3 regions of the Acidovorax facilis genome follow, and region 3 is predicted to be linked to each of the others. Evidence: predicted binding sites of a transcription regulator. Region 3 holds the regulator's gene; each other region holds the start of a gene.
The links. The regulator FNR, encoded in region 3, switches genes on or off when oxygen is low (the NO sensors DNR and NnrR bind a similar motif). The targets are predictions, from matches to a motif close to TTGATNNNNATCAA.
Positions count from the first base shown of each region.

Region 1: a site for FNR is predicted at 1,318-1,331, ahead of ubiM (5-demethoxyubiquinol-8 5-hydroxylase UbiM). Genes of this name have one in related genera too.
Region 2: a site for FNR is predicted at 2,027-2,040, ahead of cyoA (ubiquinol oxidase subunit II). Genes of this name have one in related genera too.

Region 1 covers NZ_CP192460.1:4,492,775-4,496,045, forward strand. The annotation lists gene ACQ4MJ_RS20590 (AraC family transcriptional regulator) at 1-677, shown strand, start outside; gene ACQ4MJ_RS20595 (hypothetical protein) at 812-1,228, shown strand; gene ubiM (5-demethoxyubiquinol-8 5-hydroxylase UbiM) at 1,421-2,698, shown strand; gene ACQ4MJ_RS20605 (class I SAM-dependent methyltransferase) at 2,733-3,271, opposite strand, start outside.
Region 2 covers NZ_CP192460.1:2,861,496-2,864,766, reverse strand. The annotation lists gene cyoB (cytochrome o ubiquinol oxidase subunit I) at 1-758, opposite strand, end outside; gene cyoA (ubiquinol oxidase subunit II) at 783-1,847, opposite strand; gene ACQ4MJ_RS13120 (MFS transporter) at 2,095-3,271, shown strand, end outside.
Region 3 covers NZ_CP192460.1:2,582,843-2,586,113, reverse strand. The annotation lists gene ccoG (cytochrome c oxidase accessory protein CcoG) at 1-469, shown strand, start outside; gene ACQ4MJ_RS11695 (FixH family protein) at 543-824, shown strand; gene ACQ4MJ_RS11690 (hypothetical protein) at 876-1,169, shown strand; gene fnr (fumarate/nitrate reduction transcriptional regulator Fnr) at 1,238-1,960, opposite strand; gene hemN (oxygen-independent coproporphyrinogen III oxidase) at 2,148-3,271, shown strand, end outside.

The sequences.
Region 1 (3,271 bases), 1.9 Mb from region 3:
TGTTTGCCACGCGGGGCGTGATGCTGGTGGAGACACCCCACGCGCGCTGGACCGTGCCGCCGCAGCGGGCGCTGTGGGTGCCCCCGCACCACGCCCATGCGATCGAAATCCTCTCCGCCACCGACCTGCGCACGGTGTACTGCCAGCCGGCGCTGGTGGCGCAGTGCGCATCGTTTGCGCGCCGGGACGAGGTGCACGCAGTGATCGCGTCGCCGCTGATCCAGCAGCTGGTGCTGGGGCTCTTCAACGGCGGGTTCGACCACCCCACGCGGCAGTTGATGGTGTCCCTGCTGCTGCATACGCTGCAGCACACGCCCTGCCTGCCCACCCACCTGCCGATGCCTGCCAGCGAAGGGCTGCGGCGCGCGCTCGCGCTGTTGCTGCAGGCCCACCAGTGGCAGCTCTCGCTGCACGAACTCGCGGCCGAGGCCGCGATGTCCGACCGCACCTTCACCCGGCGCTTCACGGCGGAAGCGGGCCTGAGCTTTCGCGCCTGGCGCCAGCGTGCGCGCATCATTGCCTCGCTCGATCTGCTGGCCTCGGGCCGCCCGGTCAAGGGCATCGCACACGCCCTGCAGTTCGAGAGCCCCGCCGCGTATATCGCCTCGTTCCGCACGCTGCTGGGCTGCACACCGAACACCTTCCGCCAGGGACAGCGCGGCGACACGCACCCATAGCCCCCGTACAGGCAGACCCTGCCCTGGGGCGGCACTGGGTGCCGGGAGCCTCCTCTATCATTCGCAGTCCGCAGCCCTGGCGCTGCCCGACACACTCTCCGATCCGCCCCCACCTTCTTCCGATGCATCTCCTCATGTCCGCCTGGCCTGCCCTGGCCCTGCTGCTGCCCGCCCTGGTGCTGGTGTCGGCCATCTACTTCCTGGCCAAGGGCGACCGCAGGGCGTTTGCGCAGCTACTGGCCCTGCTGGCCTGCTGGGTCATCGGTGCGTTGCTGATGGAGTTCTTCATCTTCATGGCGGCACGCATGGCACGTTCGGGCAGCGCGGCCATGCCGGTGCTGGGCACGGGCACACGCCAGCTGCTGGAGACCATGGCCAGCCCGCGCTCCATCGCCGCACCACCGCTGTCGCTGGCCGCCATGGCGGCCTACAGCGTGCTGGCGGCGTACCTGTGGGTGCTGGTCACCTGGGGGCTGCACCTGCGCGGCAAGCCAGCGGGTGGCGCCCGCAAGAAGCCCGCCAAGGGCGCGCGCAAACCGGCACGCTCGTAACGCACCATAATTTTTGATGTTTTAAGGCCCTAGCGCTTATCCCGTATCATTTTTTAGCTATTTAATTTATAGCATTCAGGCACACTGCCTTGATGCAGGGCAAACCGCCGCGCGGAGTGCCCGCCCACAATGGCAAGCCCCACCCCACGGTTGCAGGGTGGATGCCGGGCTGCTTCGCCCGGTCTTCTTGCCATGACCTCCTCCTCACACAGCGACGTTCTCATCGTCGGCGCGGGCCCTGCGGGCCTGTCGCTGGCCATTTCCCTGGCGCAGGCCGGGTTCACCACCACCGTGGTCGAACAGCAGTCTGAGGCCACGCTGGCCCACCCCGCGCCCGATGGCCGCGAGATCGCGCTCACCCACCCCAGCGTGGCCACGCTACAGCGGCTAGGCACCTGGGCCGGCCTGGCGCCCCACGAGGTGGGCACCATCCGCGAAGCGCAGGTGCACGACGGCCCGCTGGGCCAGCGCAGCGCCCTGCAGCTGGGCACCCAGGGTACGGGGCTGGAGGCTCTGGGCTTCATCGTGCCCAACCACGCACTGCGCCGCACGGCCTATGCCGTGGCGGCACGCACACCGGGTGTCCGCATCGTGACCGGCGCCCAGGTGGTGCGCGTGGCCACGCAGTCCACCCATGCCGAGCTGGAGTACTTGCCCCAGGCTTCCGCCGTTGCCCCCAGCGATGGCCCTGCGCCATCGCCACAGCGTCTGCAGGCCCCGCTGCTGGTGGCGGCGGACAGTCGCTTCTCGGCCACGCGGCGGCAGCTGGGCATTGGCGCACGCATGACGGACTTTGGCCGCACCGTGATCGTTTGCCGCATGCGCCATGCCCAACCCCATGGCGGCGTGGCGCACGAGTGTTTTGGCTATGAACGCACGCTGGCGGTGCTGCCCTTGCCCAATGACCCCCAAGAGGGGCATGCGCTGTGCTCGGTGGTGGTCACGGCGGGCACTGCCGACGCAGGTGCGCTGATGGCCCAGAGCCCGCAGGCCTTCGCCGCTACGGTGCAGGCCCAGCTGGGCGACCGCCTGGGGCCTTTGCAGCTGGAGGGCGAACGCCACGCCTACCCGCTGGTGGCCGTGTATGCACAGCGTTTTGCAGACCACCGCTGCGCGCTGCTGGGCGACGCCGCTGTGGGCATGCACCCCGTGACGGCGCATGGCTACAACCTGGGTCTGGCCGGTGTGGAACGCCTGACAGCCGCCGTGGTGGCGGCCCGCAGCCAGGGCCACGACATCGGCAATGGCGAAGCCCTGGCCACCTATGCGCGGGCGCACCACCGCCACGCATGGCCGATGTACGAGGGCACCAATGCCATCGTGCGGCTGTATACCGACACGCGCCCCGTGCCGCGCCTGCTGCGGCAGCTGGTGCTGCAGGGCGCGCGGCGGCTGCCGCCGCTGCAGGCCGCCATCGTGGGGCAGCTGACGGGCAAGACGCCGGTGTGGGCGCAGCTGGCGCGCTCCTAGGAGCGTGCTGCCAAGCAGCCACCGGCGAGCAGCTTTACGCGCCGTCCACGCCGAGAGTCGCCATGCCATACAGCGGCGCCCCCAGCCACGGCCACCACAACGTTTCCAGCACCACACCCGGCCAGCCATAACACTCCGACACGCTCTGCTGGCGCAGCAGCGCCAGGCGCGGGTGTGCGGCGGCCAGCTCGTCCATGCTGCCCACGCCCCAGTGGAACTCCGCCCCCGTGGGTCCCACGCTGGCGTGCTGCGCCGCGCGGCCCACGGCACGGTGTGTCATGACATCAATCACCAGGCGCGAGCCTTCCGGCGCGCACTGCGCAAACTCGCGCAGCACGGCCTGCACCTGCGCGGGCTGCAGGTACATGAGCACCCCTTCGCAGACGATGAACACCGGCTGCACGCCCGCACCGTCGCCTTCCCCTTCCTCCTTAGGCAGCCCCAGCCGCTGCCACCAGCCAGGCTGCGTGATGTCCACCGTGGCATGGCGCGTGCGCGGGCAGCGCACCGGCAGCAGCTCGCGGCGCAGGTCCATGACCTCGGGCAGATCAGCATCGAGCCACTGGTTGGCGC
Region 2 (3,271 bases), 280 kb from region 3:
GACGCCACGATGAGCGCGTTGGTGCACAGGGCCGTCCAGGTGAAGACGGGCATGCGCATCAGGTTCATGCCGGGGGCGCGCATCTTGATGATGGTCACGATCAGGTTGATGCCTGACAGCGTTGTGCCGACCCCCGCGATCTGCAGCGCCCAGATGTAGTAATCGAGCCCCACGCCCGGGTTTTGCGCCCCCAGGTTGGAGAGCGCCAGCCAGCCCGCGGTGGAGAACTCGCCCAGGAACAGCGACACCATCACCAGAACGGCACCGGCGGTGGTCATCCAGAAGCTGAAGTTGTTCAGGAACGGGAAGGACACGTCGCGCGCGCCAATCTGCAGCGGCACCAGGTAGTTCATCAGGCCCGTGACCAGCGGCATCGCCACGAAGAAGATCATGATCACGCCGTGGGCGGTGAAGATCTGGTCGTAGTGGTGCGGTGGCAGGTAGCCCATGTTGTCGCCAAAGGCCATGGCCTGCTGCAGGCGCATCATCACGGCGTCGGCAAAGCCGCGCAGCAGCATCACCAGGCCCAGGATCATGTACATGATGCCGATGCGCTTGTGGTCAATGCTGCAGATCCAGTCACGCCAGAGCGTGCCCCAGAGCTTGAATTTGGTGATGGCGGCCATCACGGCCAGGCCACCGAGCAGGGTGGCGATGAAGGTCCACAGCACGATGGGCTCGTGCGCCATCGGTATGGAGTCCCAGGTGATTCGGCCCAGGGCCCAATGCGGTTCGGTTACAACGGGTGAGGTGGACATGTTCGTCAGTCTCTTATGCGCAGATCATTGGCGGGAGAGGGTGCGGTCGTAGACCGTGGCGTGGCGCGCTTCGAGTGCTGCCACCACCTGGGCGGCGTTGTCCACGGTGCAGACGTCCTGGGGCAGGTTCAGGCCCTGGGCCTTCATGAAGGCCTCGCCACCGCGCTCGTCGATGGACATCATGTGGTGCATGCACATCTTGCCGTCCTCGACGCAGCGGTTCAGCACCTTGTCGTACAGGCCGTCTTCCACGCTGGCGAAACGCTGCACGGGGTCGCGCTCGCTGGGCTTGACCAGATCCAGGTAGGCCTGGCGCGTGAGGGGCTTGCCTTCGGACTTGTTCTTGGCCACCCACTGCTCAAAGTCGCCCTGGCTCAGGCCATGGAACTTGAACGTCATGCCCGAGAAGCCGGAGCCGCTGTAGTGCGAGGACATGCCCTTGTACACGCCGGGCTGGTTGATCACGGCGTTCAGCTCGGTCTGCATGCCGGGCATCGCGTAGATCATCCCGGCCAGGTCCGGCACGTAGAACGCGTTCATCGTGGACGTGGCCGTGAGCTTGAACAGAATGGGGCGGTCCACCGGCGCAGCCAGTTCATTCACGGTGGCAATGCCCAGTTCGGGGTAGAAGAACAGCCACTTCCAGTCCATGGCAACCACCTGCACTTCCATGGGGGTGGATTGGGCGTCCAGCGGTTTGCTGGCCGAGATGCGGTCCAGCGGGCGGTAGGGGTCGAGCTTGTGGGTGCCGATCCAGGTCAGGGCGCCGAGGGCGATGACGATCAAGAGCGGCACGGTCCAGATCACCAGCTCCAGCGTGGTGGAGTGGTGCCAGTCGGGATCGTAGTCGGCCTCGGTGTTGGCAGTGTTGTTCTGGCGGTACTTCCAGGCAAACCACAGGGTGAGGGCAATCACCGGAACGATGATGATCAGCATCAGCAGCGTGGCCTGGATGACCATGTGGCCTTGCTGGGCCGCGATGTCGCCGGCGGGGTTGAGGACGACCGCCTTGCTGCAGCCAGCCAGGCTGCCCAGAGCGGCCATGGCGGCGAGCCAGACAGGCACGCGAGGTAAAGGTAGTTTGGACATGTGACAGGCGCAACCAAGGCGTTTAAGGGTAAACGCGGATAACGAAGTGCCGTCGAATGTAATAGCGCTAGCTTTTTTGTACATTGGACATTTTGTCCAAGGTCAAAGTAATGCGCCCCACTTTGGTGCATTTCCGGCCCCTGCGGTGTTGTCCTGCACACGGCATAGTGAAACCGCACTTGTCCCAGATCAAACTTGCGTGTAGAACCAGAATGTCTTATCCAAACAACGACAAGGAGCCCTGTTCATGAGCAGCCCCGCCTCTGCCACTTACCCTGCGGCCGGCTTTGAAGAAAGCCCCGCCTCTCTCTCGCGGGCTGATACGCATGAAGACGTGACCCCCAGCGAAATTGCTGTGGGCGTGATCATCGGACGCTCGTCCGAGTATTTCGACTTCTTCGTTTTCGGGATCGCCTGCGTTCTCGTCTTCCCGTCCTTCCTCTTTCCATTCCTCTCGCGCCTGGATGGCACGCTGATGGCGTTTGCGCTGCTGGCGGTCGCTTTTGTCGTGCGCCCGGTGGGCACGGCCATTTCCATGGCCATCCAGCGGCGCTGGGGCCGGGGCACCAAGCTGACCATTGCACTGTTCCTGCTGGGCGTGTGCACGGTGGGGATGGCGTTCTTGCCGGGCTACAAGGACGCGGGCCTGACTGCCGTGGTGGCGCTGCTGATCCTGCGCATTGGCCAGGGTCTGGCGCTCGGCGGTTCGTGGGACGGCCTGCCGTCGCTGCTGGCCATGTCGGCGCCCAAGGAACGGCGGGGCTGGTTTGCCATGATCGGGCAATTGGGCGCGCCTGTCGGGTTTGTGCTGGCGGCGGGTCTGTTTGCCTATCTGTACAGCAGCCTCAGCGTGCAGGAATTTCTGGCCTGGGGCTGGCGCTATCCCTTCTTCGTGGCCTTTGCCGTGAACGTGGTGGCCCTGTTTGCCCGCCTGCGCCTGGTGGTGGGGCAGTCATACGCCGAGCTGCTGCAAGAGCGTGAACTGCAGCCCGTGCCTGTGAGCCGTGTGATACGTGACGAAGGCAGCAATGTGGTACTGGGTGCTTTTGCCGCGCTGGCCAGCTTTGCGCTGTTCCACCTGGTCACGGTGTTCCCGCTGTCTTGGATCACGCTGTATTCGGACCAGCCGGTGACCCAGATTCTGGGCGTGCAGATCGTAGGCGCCTTCCTGGCAGCGGGGGCCATCATGGTGTCTGGCTGGCTGTCGGACCACCTGGGCCGCCGCAAGCTGCTGGGCGGCATGGCGGTGTTGATCGGCGTGTTCAGCTTCATGGCCCCCGTGCTGCTCAACTCGGGCGAGGTGGGCAGCACCATGTTCCTGCTGCTGGGTTTTGTGCTGCTGGGCTTGTCGTATGGCCAGGCTTCGGGCACGGTCACGGCCAATTTTTCGCCCCAATACCGCTACACGGGCGCCGCTCTCTCGG
Region 3 (3,271 bases):
TTCTACGCAGAACGGCGTGGCCAAACGGTGGAGTCAGTCGCAGATCCTGCGCCGTGTGCTGCGGCCACGAGTGCTGATATACAGCGCGGTTCTGGTGGCCCTGTGCGTAGGCATGATGGCCAGCCTTGTCACACGCACGCCTTTGAAGGTGGATGTGGTGCGTGATCGGGCGGCGCTGTCGCGCATCGTGGCGGGTGGAAAGCTGGAGAACATCTACCGCCTGCAGATCATGAACGCCACTGAAGGCCCCCAGCGCTATCGCATCAGTGTGCGTGGCCTTGAAGGGCTGGAAGTCGCTTCTGATGCCGAGGTGGACATCGGTGCGGCGGAGTCCCGGTGGGTGGCCGTCCGTCTGCAGATACCGTATGGATCAGCCCCTTCGGGATCACATGCCGTGCAGTTCGATGTGCAAGCCTTGGGCGCGGACGCCCATGTGAGCGAGAAATCCGTGTTTCTGGTGCCGCGATAACGCAGCGAGCGACCCGGTGCAAGACCTTCGCGGGTCTTGCTTTGAGCAAGATAATTTTTGAGGAGTAAGCACCATGCCATCCAGTTCCGCCCTCGGCACTGCCCCTTCTGCCGCTGCACCCTGGTGGAGGTTTGGCCATGTGTGGCTGATCATCGCCGGTCCCGTGATCGTGATCATTGCAGGGTTTGTGACCCTGTGGCTCGCGATATCGCGCCCCGACCCTGTGGTCGCGGAAGATTATTACCGCCAGGGCATCGAGATCAACAAGACACTGGCCACCCCAGAAAAAAGCCTGTTGCCAGCCATGAAGGGCCGCAACCACGCTGCCACCCCGGTCCAGGACCAGCCGCGCTGAACCCACCTGGCCGGGCAGTATGCCTGCACGGCCTTACCAGGAGACAAACCAATGTGGATGCAACGCGTGATGTGGATTGCCTGGCCGGCTTTTTTGATGGCCGGTGTGATGGAAATGCTGGTTTTTGCGATGGTGGATCCGCAAGACCTGCACTGGTTTGGGCAGCCGTTGGCATTGTCACGGCAGGGCGTGTACACGCTGGCCTTTTTTGCGTTCTGGATGATCACGATGGCATCCAGCGCGTTGACCACGCTGCTGGCCATGTCACCGTTTGAACTTAACCGTTGCCCGGTTCCCGAAGGCGAGCGTCCCGATGACTGCCGCAAGACATCATCGTGCCCTTGAGCGGTAGTGCCACCTATTGGCAAAGGTCAATGTGGTAAAGACTGCCAGGATGGCAGACGACAGCAGGTTCAGTGGCAGGCTTGCTGGTTGTTCACGATGCGCTTGAGGGCCTCGGTCTCCAGGATGCGCACATGGCGCTGCTTGACCTCGACAATGCCTTCTTCCACGAACTTGGAGAAGGTGCGGCTCACGGTTTCGAGCTTGAGGCCCAGGTAGCTACCGATCTCTTCGCGGGTCATGCGCAGCACGAGCTCGGACTGCGAGAACCCCCGGGCGTGCAGGCGCTGAACCAGGTTGAGCAGGAACGCGGCCAGGCGCTCCTCAGCGCGCATGCTGCCCAGGAGCAGCATCACGCCATGCTCGCGGACAATCTCGCGGCTCATGATCTTGTGCACATGGTGCTGCAAGGCGGTGACTTCGCGGGACAGCTCTTCGATGCGGTCAAACGGCATGACGCAGACTTCCGCGTCTTCCAGGGCCACTGCATCGCAGGTGTGGTGGTCATTCACGATGCCATCAAGGCCGATGATCTCGCCTGCCATCTGAAAACCCGTGACCTGGTCACGCCCGTCTTCGGTGGCTACACATGTTTTGAAGAAGCCGGTTCGAATGGCATAGAGCGAGGTGAAGGATTCGCCGTTGCGGAAAAGGGTTCCACCGCGTTTGATCTTGCGGCGAACGGCAACGACCTCGTCAATGCGTTGCAGCTGTTCCTCGCTCAGCCCCACCGGCATGCACAGCTCGCGCAGGTTGCAGTTGGAGCAGGCGACTTTGATGGTGAGCGGGTTCATAGGAACAGAGGCTGGGTAAGGTTTGAGCATATCGCCCCATATGCCTAACAGGCTGGGCCTTTGGGTGCGGGTGGGCGACTGATGTGCATCAAATTGTCGCTCTTCGTCCCGGCCCATCACTTGATGCAGGTCAAGGACATGGAGTGCAGCTTACGGCACAGTCGAAGTGTACGCAAGGAATTTGCCCATGACCGCTGTTTCGCCCGAGCTGCTGCGCCGTTTCGACGTGCCAGGGCCCCGTTATACCTCTTACCCAACAGCTGACCGTTTCGTCGAGGCCTTTGGGCAGGACGACTACGCGCTTGCCTTGGAGCAGCGCAGGCTGGGCTCCATGACGAAGGCCTTGCCGCTGTCTTTGTACGTGCACATCCCCTTTTGCGAGTCCCTTTGTTACTACTGCGCATGCAACAAGATCATCACCAAACACCATGATCGGGCAGAGGTGTATTTGCGGTATTTGAGCCGCGAGATTGACTTGCACACAGCACACTGCGGCACGGGGCAGGTGGTGAGTCAGCTTCACCTGGGTGGTGGCACGCCCACTTTTCTATCGGACGAGGGCTTGCGGGAGCTGATGGGCATGCTCAAACGCAGCTTTTCGTTGGCGCCGGGCGGGGAGTATTCGATTGAGGTGGACCCTCGCACCGTCAATGCGGACCGCCTTGCAGTTCTGGCGGAACTGGGGTTCAACCGACTGAGCTTTGGGGTGCAGGATTTCGATCCCGAGGTTCAAAAGGCCGTTCACCGCATACAGCCTGCCGAGCAGGTGTTTTCGCTGGTGGAGTCCGCACGTTCGCTGGGTTTTGAATCCATCAATGTGGATTTGATCTACGGCCTGCCTCGTCAGACGCCAGAGTCGTTTGACCGCACGCTGGCCCAGGTTACGCAGCTGCGGCCTGACCGTATCGCGTTGTACGCGTATGCCCATCTGCCAGAACGTTTCAAGCCTCAGCGCCGTATTGTTTCGGCCGAGTTGCCAGCGGCTGCAGGCAAGGTGTCGATGCTCTCCCGCTCGCTGGACGCCTTCATGGATGCAGGGTACGTGTATGTGGGCATGGACCACTTTGCATTGCCTGAGGATGCATTGGCAGTCGCCAAGCGCCAGGGGCGTCTGCACCGCAATTTCCAGGGCTACAGTACGCAACCTGATTGCGACCTGATCGGCCTGGGGGTGTCTGCGATTGGCCGGGTCGGAGCCACCTACAGCCAAAATGCCAAGACCCTGGATGAGTATTACGATTTTCTGAATCAGGGGCGCCTGCCCGTCGTTCGTGGGTTGGCCCTGACGCGCGACGATCTCGTGCGCCGCGC